Regions from separate parts of the Kocuria sabuli genome, predicted to be linked through region 2. Evidence: riboswitches for the same ligand, from Rfam matches in the RefSeq annotation. Region 2 holds a riboswitch; the other holds the start of a gene.
What was found. A riboswitch is a leader RNA that binds a small molecule or an ion and turns the genes downstream of it on or off. The one in region 2 is predicted to bind S-adenosylmethionine.

Region 1: linked by a shared signal. The riboswitch ahead of RE027_RS15735 (cobalamin-independent methionine synthase II family protein) and the one ahead of RE027_RS09830 (hypothetical protein) in region 2 are both predicted to bind S-adenosylmethionine.

What each region holds. Positions count from the first base shown of each region.
Region 1 covers NZ_JAVHZE010000021.1:30,137-37,386, reverse strand. Annotated here, with positions in the region: gene RE027_RS15760 (acetyl-CoA C-acetyltransferase) at 1-535, opposite strand, end outside; gene RE027_RS15755 (CoA transferase subunit B) at 532-1,239, opposite strand; gene RE027_RS15750 (CoA transferase subunit A) at 1,236-1,973, opposite strand; gene RE027_RS15745 (IclR family transcriptional regulator) at 2,117-2,896, shown strand; gene RE027_RS15740 (3-hydroxybutyrate dehydrogenase) at 2,928-3,683, opposite strand; SAM riboswitch class I at 3,856-3,959, shown strand; gene RE027_RS15735 (cobalamin-independent methionine synthase II family protein) at 3,972-5,189, shown strand; gene RE027_RS15730 (cobalamin-independent methionine synthase II family protein) at 5,240-6,457, shown strand; gene RE027_RS15725 (MFS transporter) at 6,724-7,250, shown strand, end outside.
Region 2 covers NZ_JAVHZE010000008.1:65,205-72,454, reverse strand. Annotated here, with positions in the region: gene betT (choline BCCT transporter BetT) at 1-1,169, opposite strand, end outside; gene RE027_RS09855 (TetR/AcrR family transcriptional regulator) at 1,346-1,876, shown strand; gene RE027_RS09850 (DMT family transporter) at 1,880-2,227, shown strand; gene RE027_RS09845 (DMT family transporter) at 2,227-2,550, shown strand; gene cspE (transcription antiterminator/RNA stability regulator CspE) at 2,880-3,086, shown strand; gene RE027_RS09835 (hypothetical protein) at 3,231-3,413, shown strand; gene RE027_RS09830 (hypothetical protein) at 3,488-3,784, opposite strand; SAM riboswitch class IV at 3,793-3,906, opposite strand; SAM riboswitch class IV at 4,187-4,312, shown strand; gene RE027_RS09825 (hypothetical protein) at 4,326-4,505, shown strand; gene RE027_RS09820 (PIN domain-containing protein) at 4,528-4,911, shown strand; gene RE027_RS09815 (glycosyltransferase family 4 protein) at 4,915-6,084, opposite strand; gene RE027_RS09810 (cell division protein PerM) at 6,256-7,250, shown strand, end outside.

The DNA of each region.
Region 1 (7,250 bases), on a different contig from region 2:
CCTGCTCCGCGCGGGAGATCTCCCGCTCGCCGTTGCCGGACTCGGTGAGCGAGCCCATGGACACGCACGCGGCGACGTCCACGAGCCCGTCCTTGGCCACGGCGTCCTCGAGCACGAGGTCGCCGTAGCTCTTGCCCTGCCGCACGCCCATGGCGAGGTGCGGGGCGTGGGTCATGGACTCCTGGCCGCCGGCCACGACGATCTCGGCCTCGCCCGCGCGGATCATCCGTGCGGCGTTGGTGATGGCCACGAGCCCGGACAGGCAGACCTTGTTCACGGTCTCCGCGGGCACGTGCAGGGGGATCCCGGCGGTGACGGCCGCCTGGCGGGCCGGGTTCTGGCCGGCGCCGGCCTGCAGGACGTGGCCCATGATCACGTAGTCGACCTGCTCGGGGGTGAGCCCGGCGCGCTCGAGCGCGCACGTGATGGCGTGGGCGCCGAGCTCGGCCGCGGTGAGGGACGCCAGCTGGCCCAGGATCTTGCCCTGGGGCGTGCGGGCGCCGGACAGGATGACGACGTCGGTCGGGGTGTTCATCGGTTCTCCTCGGCAGCAGCTGGTGCGGTGGGATCGGTCCCGGTGGGGACGGTGTCGGGGGTGACGTCCTGCAGGTCGGTGCGGAAGGACGCCTCGGTCTTCTCGCGGATCTCGTCCTCCGTGACCCCCGGGGCGAGGTTGCGCAGCACGAGTCCGCCGTCCTCGACGTCGAACACGCACAGGTCCGTGACGATGCGGTCCACCACGCGCACCCCGGTGAGCGGGAGGTCGCACTCGGTCCTGATCTTGGCGGAGCCGTCCTTGGTGACGTGCTCGGTCAGCACGACGACGCGCGGGGTGCCGGCCACCAGGTCCATGGCCCCGCCCATGCCCTTGACCATCTTCCCGGGGATCATCCAGTTGGCGAGGTCGCCGGTGCCGGAGACCTGCATCGCGCCGAGGATCGCGATCTTGACGTGCCCGCCGCGGATCATCCCGAAGGACGTGGCGGAGTCGAAGATCGAGGCCCCCGGCTGCAGGGTGATGGTCTGCTTGCCGGCGTTGATGAGATCCGGGTCCTCGTCGCCCTCGTAGGGGAACGGGCCCATGCCGAGCACGCCGTTCTCGGACTGCAGCACCACGTCGACACCCTCGGGCAGGTTGTTGGCCACGAGGGTGGGGATGCCGATGCCGAGGTTGACGTAGTCGCCGTCGGAGAGCTCCACGGCGGCGATCGCCGCCATCTCGTCGCGGGTCCAGCTCATGCCTGGTCTCCGTTCTGCTGGGCGGACCGCCCGGCCGGGCGGGGGCGGACGGTGCGCTGCTCGATGTCCTTGGGCGCGCCGCTGTACTGCGCGACGTGCTGGACGTAGACGCCCGGGGTCACGATGTGGTCCGGGTGGATCTCCCCGACCTCCACGAGGTGCTCGACCTCGGCGACGGTGACCTTCCCGGCGGTCGCGACGATGGGGTTGAAGTTGCGCGCGGTGTAGCGGTAGACGAGGTTACCGTCGGTGTCGCCGGTGTGGGCGTGGACCAGGGCGACGTCGGCGACGATGCCGCGCTCCTGCACGTAGGTCTCGCCGTCGAACTCGGCGTGCGGCTTGCCCTCGGCCACGAGGGTGCCCACCCCGGTCCTCGTGTAGAACGCGGGGATGCCGGCGCCGCCGGCCCGGAGCCGCTCGGCGAGGGTGCCCTGCGGGTTGAACTCGACCTCGAGCTCCCCGTCCAGGTACTGCTGGGCGAACAGCTTGTTCTCGCCCACGTAGGAGGCGAGCACCTTCGCGACCTGGCGGTTCTCGAGCAGCACCCCGAGGCCCTTCCCGTCCACGCCCATGTTGTTGGAGACCACGGTGAGGCCGGTGACCCCGGAGTCGCGGACCGCCTCGATGAGGTCCCGCGGGATCCCGCTGAGCCCGAACCCGCCCACGGCGAGCGTCATGCCGTCCCGCAGGTGCTGCGCCAGCAGCTCGGCGGCGTTGTCGATGACCTTGGACACCCTCGTCCCTTCCTGTCGGAGAACTGTGACCCAGGACTCAATCTAGGAATCCCCCACATACCGGTCAACCGGTCCGCCGGAATCCCGCGGGATCTCCTCATCATCCGGCCACGGGGCGCCCGGATGTCCATATAGTGGAGTCCATGACGGAGGAGGGCGGGGCGGGTGCGGGCACCCAGGTGGTCCACCGCGTGGCGCAGCTCCTGCGCGCCGTCGCGGGCCGGGAGCAGGGCGGCACCGTGGCGGAGCTCGCGGCGGCGACCGGTCTGACGCGCCCCACCGTGCACCGGCTGCTGACGGGCCTGGCCGACGAGGGGCTCGTGGACCGCCCCGCCGGCAGCGGTGCGTGGCAGCTCGGCCCGGAGCTCTACGTGCTGGGCGCGGTCGCGGCCCACCGCCACCCGATCCGGGAGCTGGCCGGGCCGTCGCTGCGCCGGCTCGCCGAGGCCACCGGCGAGAGCGCGTTCCTCTCGGCCCGCCGCGGGCCGGAGACGGTCTGCCTGGCCCGGGTGGAGGGCGCGTTCCCGATCCGCTCCCACGTCCTGTACGAGGGACTGCGGCTCCCGCTCGGGGTGGCCTCGGCGGGCCTGGCGGTCCTGGCCCACCTGCCGGACGCCGAGGTGGAGCGGATCCTGGCCGCCACGGCCGGTGCCCGCGCGGAGTGGGGTCCGTTGCACACCGCCGAGCGGATCCGGGGACTGCTCGCGGACGTGCGCCGGGAGGGCTTCGCCGTGAATCCCGGACTGATCGTGGAGGGCAGCTGGGGGATGGCCGCGGCGGTCTTCGACGCGACCGGCGCCCCCGTCTACGCGCTGAGCCTCACGGGGATCGAGCCACGCTTCGCCGGCGAGCGCCGCCAGCCCCTGGGCCGGGCCCTGCTCGCGGAGGCCCACCGGCTCTCCCGGGAGCTGGGCCACCGCTGAACAGGAGCGGCTGAGCAGGAGCGGCGGGCGCTCAGCGCGCGCTCCAGCCGCCGTCCATCGTGTAGGACGCGCCGGTGACCATGGAGGCGTGCGGACCGGCCAGCCACGCGACGAGACTGCCGACGTCCTCGGGCTCCACGAGCTTCTTCACCGGCGTCTCGCCGAGCATGATCCGCTCCACGACCTCAGACTCGGGGATCCCGTGCACCTTCGCCTGGTCCGCGACCTGCTTCTCGACCAGCGGGGTGCGCACGTAGCCGGGGTTGACGCAGTTGCTGGTCACCCCGTGCGCGGCGCCCTCCAGGGCCACGGTCTTGGACAGGCCCTCGAGGCCGTGCTTGGCCGCGACGTAGGCGCTCTTGTAAGGGGACGCGCGCAGCCCGTGCACGGAGGAGATGTTCACGACCCGCCCCCAGCCCTGCCCGTACATGTGCGGCAGGGCCGCGCGCACCAGCAGGAAGGGGCTCTCGAGCATGAGCACGAGGATCCGGTGGAAGTCCGCCGGGTCGAACTCCTCGATCGGGGAGACCTTCTGGATGCCGGCGTTGTTGACGAGCACGTCCACCTCGAGGCTCAGCCCGGCCAGCGCCGCGGTGTCCAGCAGGTCGACGGCCCACGCCCGCCCGCCGAGCTCGTCCGCGACCCGCTGCGCACCGGCCTCGTCGACGTCGGCCACCACCACGTGGGCCCCGGCGCCGGCCAGGGCGCGGGCCGCGGCCAGCCCGATGCCGCTCGCTCCCCCGGTCACCAGCGCGGTGCGTCCCTCGAGCCCGTTGTCCTGGAACATGGAGATCCTTCCGTCCGTCCGCCGTGCCCGCAGGGTCCGGGGCACCGGTCACCGTCACGGTATGTGATCCAGCGCACGACGGCGAGCAGCACCCGGCGCGTCACACGGCGTCATGCCCGTCACGCGGGTGTCGAATGGCGCAACATCCGGGCCGTGCGGTTGGATGGGGTCGTCACCATCCAGAGCGGCCGAGAGATCTGGCTCGACGACGCCGCAGCAACCCGGGCGGACGGACCCCGTCCTCGCCCCCGGTGCTACCGCCAGGACCGATGGAAAGGACAGCACTTCATGCTGCACAGCGCCGAGCGCATCCTCACGACCCACGCCGGGTCCCTCCCCCGCACCCCCGGGCTGCTCGCGGCCAACGAGGCCCGCATCTCGGGCGCGGCGAGTCACCAGGAGTTCGAAGCCCTGCTGCAGGAGGCCGTGGTCGACGTGGTGCGCCGCCAGCGCGAGGCGGGCATCGACGTCGTCAACGACGGCGAGTACGGCCACGCCATGACCCACTCCGTGGACTACGGGGCGTGGTGGACGTACTCCTTCGACCGCACGGGCGGGCTGGCGATCGTCGACGACAACGAGGCCGACGTCCCCAAGCGCTCCACCCCGGGCAACGTGGTGCTCACGAGCTTCCTGGACCGGCGGGACTTCGCCACGTTCCACGACGCGTACACGGACCCCTCCTCCGGCATCCACCTGGCCGACCCGGACCTGCCGCCGCCCGTCTTCCCGGCGGCGACCGGCCCGCTCTCCTACACCGGCCAGGCCGCGGTGGCCTCCGACGTCGCGGGCCTCACCGCCGCGCTGGGGGAGACCGGTGCGGCCGAGGGCTTCGTCGCCGCCCTCTCCCCCGGCTCCGCCGCCCGCATCGGCAACCACCACTACGGGAGCGAGGAGGAGTTCCTCTACGCCTGGGCGGACGTGCTGCGCGAGGAGTACACCGCGATCCTCGACGCCGGCCTGGTGCTGCAGATCGACGACCCCTCCATCGCCGAGTCCTGGGACCAGATCAACCCGGAGCCGGCCGTGGAGGACTACCGGCGCTTCGTCCAGGTCCGGGTGGAGGCCCTCAACCACGCCCTGCGCGGCCTGCCCCAGGACCGGATCCGCTTCCACCTGTGCTGGGGCTCCTGGCACGGCCCGCACACCACGGACCTCGAGTTCAGGCACCTGGTGGACCTGCTGCTGTCGATCGACGCGGGCGCCTACTCCTTCGAGGGCGCCAACGCCCGGCACGAGCACGAGTGGAAGGTCTGGGAGGACCACGCCCTGCCCGAGGGCAAGCTGATCCTGCCCGGCGTGGTCTCGCACGCCACCAACGTCGTGGAGCACCCCGAGCTCGTCGCCGACCGGATCGAGCGCTATGCGAAGCTCGTGGGCCGCGAGAACGTCATCGCCTCGACCGACTGCGGCCTGGGCGGGCGCGTGCACCCCCAGATCGCGTGGGCGAAGCTCGAGACGCTCGCCCACGGCGCCGAGATCGCCTCGCGCCGGCTCTGGGCCTGAGCGCCCCGACCGCACCCACCCCCGTCGCCCACCCCCCGAGGAGCACCTCCATGACCCTGCAGAACACCGACCGCGTGCAGACCACCCACGTGGGGTCCCTGCCCCGGACCCCGCGCCTCCTGGAGGCCAACCGGCAGCACACCGACGGCGCGATCACGTTCGAGCAGCTCACGGACGAGCTCGCCACGGGCGTCGAGGACGTCGTGCGGCGGCAGCGGGAGACCGGCGTGGACGTGGTCAACGACGGCGAGTACGGGCACACCATGTCCAGCGCCGTCGACTACGGGGCCTGGTGGAACTACTCCTTCTCCCGCCTCGGCGGGCTCACCCCCTCCGACGAGGACCGGTGGGCGTCCACGGAGAGGAAGCGGTCCTCCCCCGGCAACATCGTGCTCACGAGCTTCCCGGACCGCCGGGACCGCGAACGCTTCCGGGAGGCGTACGAGGACCCGTCGTCGGGCATCCTCACCGGGCGGTCCGCCACCACGCAGCCGAAGATCACCGGGCCACTGACCTACACGGGCCAGGAGGCGGTGGCCTCCGACGTCCGCAACCTCAAGGCCGCCATGGCGGCCACGGGCGCGGAGACGGGCTTCGTCGCGGCCCTGTCCCCCGGCTCCTGCGCTCGCGTGACCAACGAGTACTACCGGACCGACGAGGAGCTCCTCCACGCGTGCGCCGACGCGATGCGCGAGGAGTACCTGGCGATCACCGACGCCGGGCTGATCGTGCAGATCGACGACCCCTCCATCGCGGAGTCCTGGGACCAGGTCAACCCGGAGCCCACGGTGGAGGACTACCTGGCCTTCACCCGGCTGCGCGTCGAGGCGCTCAACCACGCGCTGCGCGGGATCCCCGAGGAGCAGGTGCGCTTCCACCTCTGCTGGGGCTCCTGGCACGGCCCGCACACCACGGACCTCGAGCTGCAGCACATCGTGGACCTCATGCTGACCATCAACGCCGGCGGCTACACCTTCGAGGGCGCCTCCGCCCGCCACGCCCACGAGTGGAAGGTCTGGAAGGACCACCCGCTGCCCGAGGGCCGCGTGATCATCCCCGGCGTGGTCTCGCACTCGACCAACGTCGTGGAGCACCCCGAGCTCGTTGCCGACCGGATCGAGCAGTTCGCCTCCGTGGTCGGCCGGGAGAACGTCGTCGCCTCGACCGACTGCGGCCTGGGCGGGCGCCTGCACCCGCAGATCGCCTGGGCCAAGCTGGAGTCCCTCACGACCGGCGCGCGCCTGGCCTCGGAGCGGCTCTTCGGCTGAGCCCCCACGGTGCGCCCACCGGGCCCGGTCCCCTCGGGGGCCGGGCCCGGCCCGTTCCAGTGGTCGGCAGCACCGGCGCGCGGTCCTCCCGAGCCGGCCCGGTTGGCCCTCCGTCACAATCCCGGGACAGGCCTCGACCACCCTGCCCCGGGGAGTGACAGGGATCACTTCGATCCGTAGGATGCCAGTCAACTACCGAACGTTCGGTTATTGAGCGTTGGGTTCCGCCGAGGACGTCGCCGTCCCCGACCCACACTGGAGATTCCATGGCGCACAACACCGCCGTCCCGTCCGGGCGGCACGAGATGTCCCGGGAGGAGCGCAAGGTCCTGGCCGGCACGCTCGTGGGCACGACCATCGAGTGGTACGACTTCTTCATCTACGCCCAGGCCGCGGCCTTCGTGCTGGCGCCGCTCTTCTTCGAGCCGGTCGGTCTGACCCAGGTCGCCGCGTGGGCCTCCCTGGGCATCAGCTTCCTGTTCCGCCCGCTCGGCGCGGTGGTCGCCGGGCACCTGGGCGACAAGTACGGCCGCAAGATCGTGCTGGTGCTGACCCTGGTGGGCATGGGCGCGGCGACGATGCTGATCGGGCTGCTGCCCACCTACGCCGCGATCGGCATCTGGGCCCCGATCTTCCTGGTGCTCCTGCGCATCATGCAGGGCTTCTCCGCCGGCGGCGAGTGGGGCGGGGCCGCCCTGATGTCGGTGGAGCACGCCCCGCGCAACAAGCGCGGGCTCTTCGGCGCCTACCCCCAGATCGGCGTGCCGCTGGGCATGCTGCTGGCCACCAGCTT
Region 2 (7,250 bases):
GTGACGATCGCCAGGGCGCTGTTGCCGAAGATCGAGACCAGGATGAGGATGAACACGAACGGCACGGTCAGGGTCGCGATCACGAACTCGCGCAGCGTGCGGCCGCGGGAGATGCGCGCCAGGAAGAGCCCCACGAACGGCGCCCAGGCGATCCACCAGGCCCAGAAGAACAGCGTCCACCCGGCCATCCACTCCGCGGCGCCCGTGTAGGCGAAGGTGTCCAGGGTGATCCCGGGCAGCGCGGAGACGTAGTCGCCGAGGTTCTGCACCATGGCGTCGAGCAGGAACGAGGTCCGGCCGGCCACGAGCACCCAGACGATCAGCGCCACGGCCATCAGCACGTTGAGCTCCGAGAGCCGGCGGATGCCCTTGTCCACGCCCGAGACGCACGAGGCGGTGGCCATGACGACGGCGACGACGATGAGCCCGATCTGGGCGGCGACGCCCTCCTCGATCCCGAACAGCAGGAACAGGCCGTAGTTGAGCTGCACCACGCCGATGCCCAGCGAGGTGGCCACGCCGAAGATCGTGCCCAGCAGCGCGGCGATGTCCACGGCGTCCCCGGCCCGGCCGTGCACCCGCTTGCCGATCAGCGGGTAGAGGGCCGAGCGGATGCTCAGCGGCATGTTCCAGCGGTAGGCGAAGTAGCCGAAGGCCATGCCCATCAGGGCGTACATCGCCCAGCCGCTCACGCCGTAGTGGAACAGGGTCCACACCACGGCCATGCGGGTGGCCTCGGCCGTCCCGCCGTCCCCGGTGGGCGGGCCGTAGTACTGGGTGACCGGCTCGGCCACGGAGAAGAACAGCAGGTCGATGCCGATGCCCGCCGCGAACAGCATCGCGGTCCAGGTGAAGAGGTTGTACTGGGGCTTGGAGTGGTCCGGGCCCATCTTGATCGTGCCCTCGCGGGAGAACGCCACCACGAGCACGAAGACCGTCACCACGGTGGCGGTCAGCACGTAGAACCAGCCCATGTTGGTGGCGATCCAGCCGACCACGGCGCTGATCACCGTGGAGGCCTGGTCGGGGGCGAGGATCGCCCACAGCGAGAACAGGATGATGCTGACGCCGGAGCCGGCGAAGACGACCCGGTTCACGGCCGGCCGGGCGCGTTGCGCGCCGGCGGGGGCCTCGGTGTTCGACGTGCTGTCGTGCACGGCAGTGGTCATGGGACGGATCCTCCTGTGGAGAGTGGTCCAGAGCGTGGTGCGCCCGGTGACCGGTCCTGCGCGGACCGGACGGGGCGGGACGTCGTCGTCCTGCAGCGGGCCGCTGGAGTGCTGTGCATCACACCGGCCACGCGTCACATCGTGACACCATCCTTCCGGTTGGTAAAGTCCTACTTATGAACACCTCTTCCCGCGAGCGGATCCTCGGCGGCGCCCTCGAGCTGATCCGGAGCGGCGGCACGGTCTCCCTCGCCTCGGCCGCACACCAGGTGGGACTGACCAAGCCGGGCGTGATGTACCACTTCCCCACCAAGGAGGCGCTGATGCTCGCCCTGGTGGACCGGGTGATGGACGGCTGGGACGCGCAGATGTCCCGCCGCCTCTCCGCCCCGCCGGAGCAGGTGCCTGCCGAGGAGCGGCTGCGCGCCTACCTGGACTGGTGTCTCTCGGGCGAGGTCGACGAGACGGACCTGGTGATGCTCACGGACCAGCGGCTGCGCGCCACGCTCAAGGAGCGCTGGGTCGCGCGGGTGGCGCCGTGGGTGGACCTGCCCGAGGACCTGCCCGCCGAGCGCCGGAGCCGGCTGCTGGCCGTGCGGCTGCTCGCCGACGGCGTGTGGTTCGCCGACGCCGCGGGCGTCTTCGCCCCCGACCCGGACGAGCGGGTGCGGGTCCGGGCAGTGGCCGACGCGCTGCTGGCGGACTGAGCCGTGGTGCGCTGGCTGCTGCTGATCGCCGCCGTGCTCAGCGAGGTGGTGGCCACGCTGTCGCTGAAGGCCGCGCTGGACCAGCCCGCCTGGTACGCGCTCGTCGTCACCGGCTACGGCGCCGCCTTCGCGTTCCTCGCCGCCGTGCTGCGCCGGGGCACACCCGTGGGGGTCGCCTACGGCGTGTGGGCCGCCCTGGGCGTGACGCTCACCGCCCTGGGGGCGGCCGTGGTCTTCGACGAGCAGCTGAGCCCGGCCGTGCTGGCCGGGATCGGGCTGGTCGTGGCCGGAGTGCTCTGCGTGGAGATCGGCTCCCACCGTCCCGCCCGGCGGCAGGACGGGGCGGTCTGATGGCCTGGCTGTTCCTCACCGGCTCGATCCTCACCGAGGTCGCCGCGACCCTGTCCCTGCGGACGGCCGCCCGGGGCCGCCCCCGCTGGTACGCCGCCGTGGTCGCGGGCTACCTGGTGGCCTTCACCTGCCTGAGTCTCGCGCTGGCCGAGGGCATGGCCCTCGGGGTCGCCTACGGCATCTGGTCGGCCGCCGGGGTGGCGCTGACGGCGGTGGCCGGGCGGCTGCTGTTCCGCGAGCCGTTCACCTGGGTGACGGCGGCCGGGGTGGCGCTCATCGCCGGCGGGGTGCTGCTCATCGAACTGGGCGCCCCGCCGGTCTGAGCGGCTCCCGACGGAGGACTCTGCCCCGGCGGGGCCGGTGCCGCTGTTCCGGTCCCGCCGGGAGCCCGGCAGGACCGGCCCGCGGGCGAGAAGGTCCACCACGTCCCGGTGCGGGTGCCCGGGACCTCCGCCCTCTGCGCCGCCCGGGTGGCGTGGTGCCGGAACTCGTGTAGAGTGGTCCCCGGTTGTTGAGGTTCGTTTTTGTATTTCAAGCAGTTCGGCCCATCCGGGTGCAGCAGTTTTTCTGAGAAGACGTTTTCCACGCATCACAACTTTTGTGTTTCTCGAACGTCGGGAAACGTGCATCTCATGAAAGATCAGGTCTCTCCATGACTACCGGTATCGTCAAGTGGTTCAACGCTGACAAGGGCTTCGGCTTCATCACCCCCGAGGACGGCTCCAAGGACGTCTTCGCCCACTTCTCCGCGATCAACTCGGGTGGCTTCCGCTCCCTGAACGAGAACGACCGCGTCGAGTTCGAGACCCAGGACGGCCCCAAGGGCCCCCAGGCCGCGAACATCACCGTCATCTCCTGACGATCCCCTCCGCGGGCCTGCGCGCCCGCTGATCGTCCAGAACCGCCGTCGAGCCCTGCGCCCGGCGGCGGTTCTGTCGTCCCGGCGACGCCCCGCCGGTCCGTGCCGTGGCGGCCGTGCCGCCGCCGACCGAGAGGATCCCCTGTGACCGGACCCGTCCCGCCCCCGGACGAGCCGGAGGACCCGTTCGTGGTGAACCGGGTCTCCGACGCCGAGCTCGACGTCTCCGTGCCCTTCGAGCTCGAGGCCTCCGAGTGGGACCTCGAGGGGTCCGCCGACGAGGCCGGGGACGGCTGGGGCCCGGCCGGGGACTACGGCCTGGAGTGAACCGCCCCGGGGTGCCCCCACGACGAAGGCCGCAGCCCACCGGGCTGCGGCCTTCGTCGTGTCCCGCCCGCCGGCTACGCCGACAGCGGGAGGGACACGGGGTGGAGCTTGAAGAACGGGTGCCGTCCCGTCGCCGCCAGGGCGCCGGGAACGAGGAGCTGGCGGTACTTGGCGCACCATTGCGCGCTGCCCGTCGTGTGCTCCGCCGCGGCGGCGAGGTCGTCGGTCTCCGGGCTGAGGTACTCCTGCACGCCGCCGTCCGTCGAGGTGAGCCGGACGAGGTGCAGATCGGGGAGGGCGGTGACGGTGACGTCGACCCACTCCTCCCGCTGGTCGGTGGTGGTCGCTGTTCTTTCTTCGGACATGGTCATGTTTTCTCCTGACGTTCTTGTGGGCATCCGGTGTCGTTGCCCACCGCTTCGTCATCCGATCCACCCGTGAACATCGGGTTGGCGCGCAGCGGGTCGGAGCCCCTCCGCGGACCCTCCGGAGGACCCGTGGCCCTCCGTCGAGCACGCGGACGCCGCATCTCGAGAAGCAGGTCCAGGCTACCCCGCACCTCCGACGGACCGCCAAGCCGGTCGCGAGTTGTGTCACCGAACCGTAATGGGCGGGGCCGCCCCGGTGCTCGCCACCCATTCCAGCGCAACGATGTGTCAGCGAGATGTCCTCCCGGTGACCGGCCGGGGAAGGCCTGCGCGCAGGCCCGCCCACGCCTGCACCGGGGCCGCCGGAGGACGCGCGGGGGCCCGATGTGGTTCAATGGGGGACAGCTTCAAGAGACCCGGTTGCCAAGCTCCGACTAGACCGGGCACCAACCCCATGTTCACGGGTGGTTCGGATGACGAAGCGGCTCGCATCGCCGCAGTGGCGGCACCCGGTGCGAGCAAGAGCGCCCCGAGGATCCCGGTCATGCCAGATGCCTTTCCCCCTGTCGCCGTCGCCCACCTGGGCGGCCCCCCTGCCGCCGCCGCCGTGCTCGGCACCGCCGCGATGAGCATCGACGACTACGCCCGCGTGGTGCAGGCGCGCACGGAGTTCGTCGACTTCCTGCTGGCCCCCGTGCGCGGGCAGCTCGCCGCCGCGGCCTGAGGCCCGGCCGAGGACCGACGACGTGGACCTGCTCCTGGACCGTTCCGTGCTGCTCGGGGTGCGCACCCCGGACCGCTCGCCCGAGCTGGCCGGGGTCCTGCGCCAGCACGGCCACCGGCGGCTCTTCCTGTCCGCCCTGGTGCTGGGCGAGCTGCTGGCCGGGCGGCCCGACGAGGCGCAGTGGACGGAGCAGCTCGAGCTGCGCTTCCCCGACCGCGTGCTCCCCGTGGACGCCGCCGTGAGCAGGGCGTGGGGAGGCCTGGGCGCCGCAGGGACGGCCGACCCGGTGGCCGGTCTGACCGCGGCCACCGCCCTGGTGCACGGACTGACCGTGCTGAGCGCCGAGCCGCAGCGGTACGCGGGCACCGGGGTGCCCGTGCTCGACGTGACTCCCGTCCGGGGATAGGCCTCAGGCGGCGCGGCGGGAGCGGGGGCCGTGCTCGCGGGCGCCCAGCGCCACGGCCCGGTCGTAGTGCTCGATCAGCTGCCCGACCAGGACGTCCCACGTCCGGCCCTGGACCGCGGCGTGCGCGGCCGCCCCGAAGGCGGCCCGCTTGGCGTCGTCGCCCAGGAGGTCGGCCACGTGCCCGCGCAGGGCCGTCAGGTCCCCGGGCGGATAGAGCCAGCCGGTGCGGGAGGAGTCCACGAGGTCCACGGGCCCGCCCCGTCCCGTCGCCACCACCGGCACCCCGGAGGCCATGGCCTCCTGGATCGTCTGGCAGAACGTCTCGAACTCTCCCGGGTGGACGAACACGTCGAAGGACGCCATGATGCGGGCGAGGTCCGCCCCGGAGCGCCGGCCGGTGAAGTGCGCGCCCGGGAGCCGGCGGCGCAGGGCCTCCTCCTCCGGCCCCGAGCCCACGACGACGAGGCGGGTGCCGGGCAGGTCCGCGACCGCGGCGAGGTCCTCGACCTGCTTCTCCGGGGCGATCCGGCCCACGTAGCCCACGATCCGGCGCCCGCCGCCGACCTCCGCCCGCCACCGCTCGTCGCGGTGCCGCGGGCAGAACCGGGTGGTGTCCACGCCCCGCCGCCACAGGTGCACGTCGCGCACCCCGTGCGCGACGAGCTGCCCGACGGCGGACGAGGACGGGGCGAGGGTCAGGGTCGCGGCGTTGTGCATGCTGCGCACGTGTCCCCACAGGAGCTGCTCGAGGAACGGGGCGCCGTACTTCGCCGCGTAGCCGGGCACGTCGGTCTGGTACACCGCCACGGACGGCACGCCGAGCTGGTGGGCGGCCAGGATCGCCCGCCGGCCCAGGACGAACGGGGAGGCGACGTGGACGACGTCGGGGCGGAACCGCTCCAGCTGCCGCCGCACCCGGGCCACGGTCCCGCCCGCCACGCGCACGTCGGGATAACCGGTGAGGGGCAGGGCGGGCAGCCGGTGCACGGGGACCCCGCCGAGCTCCTCGACGACCTCCTCCGTGCGGCGCCCCAGCGGTGCGGGGTCGTAGGAGGGCGCCACGACCACGACGTCGTGGCCGCGGGCGCCCAGCTGCTCGACCACCCTAAGGACCGAGTGGGTGACACCGTTCAGGTGGGGGAGGAACTGCTCGGCGACCACGGCGACTCTCATGGCCCGAGCCTCTCCGGCGGAGGCGTCCCCCCGGGAAGCGGCACGTGGCCCGCCGGTGAAGGCGCCGTGAAGCCTCGGCCGAGGTCCCGGACGCGCGTGGGAAGATGGGCGGTGATGAACTCCCAAGGCTCTTCCTCCCCCGCTCCGTCCGCCGACCGCCGCGGTGTCCCCATGCCGCTGTGGCTGCAGGGCGTGCTGGAACTCGGCTCGGTGGCCGTGGTCTCCTACCTGCTGGTGCTGCTGACCGTCCTCATGGTGTGGCTCGCCGACGGCTCGGACTCCCTCGGCCTGGCCGGGAGCTTCGTGCTCTCCGGCCAGGTGTGGCTGCTCGCCCACCTCACCCCGCTGCAGGTCGCCCTGGACCCCGGGGCGGGGCTGCCCGCGACCACCGGGACGCTCAACCTCGTCCCGCTCGGGCTCACCCTCGTGCCGTTCGCGCTCGCGTGGCGCGCCGGGGGACGGCTCGCGCGCGCCTGCTGGGAGGGGCAGTTCTGGCAGCCGTACCTGAGCGGGCTCGCCGTGTACTCCGCGGCCGGGGCCGTGGCCGGGCTGCTCTTCGGCACCGGCGAGGTCGCGGCGAGCCCGGGGGCCGCGGCGGTCTTCCCGCTCGTGCCGGTGGCGCTGGGGGCGTTCGTCGGGGCCTATCGTGCCTCCCGCTCGCTGCCCGGGCTGATCGGCGTCAACGCCGCCGCGTGGGTCGAGCGGACCAGTCAGTACTCACGGTGGGCCGGTTCGTACGTGTGGGCGGTGCTGCGGGCGGGCTTCGTCGCGGCCGTCGCCGGAGTGGGCGTCGGGGCGACGCTGCTGGCCGCCGCGCTGCTGTGGAACTGGAACGACGTGGTCAACGTCTACCAGCGGCTGGGCACCGGCGTGCCCGGGGACACCGCCCTCACGGGGCTGCAGCTGGGCTACCTGCCGAACCTCGCGGTCTACGCCCTGGCCTGGGCCACGGGTGCGGGGTTCGAGGTCGGCGCCGGCACGCGCGTGTCACCGCTGGGCACGGACGCCGGTCCCGTCCCGATGCTCCCGGCCCTCGCCGCGCTGCCGCCCGCCGAGCTGCCGGCCTGGTCGCTCGCCGTGCTGGTGCTGCCGGTGCTGGCCGGGGTGCTCGCCGGCTGGTGGTTCCTGCGCGAGGGCGAGAACCACCTCGACGACTGGATGGCCCT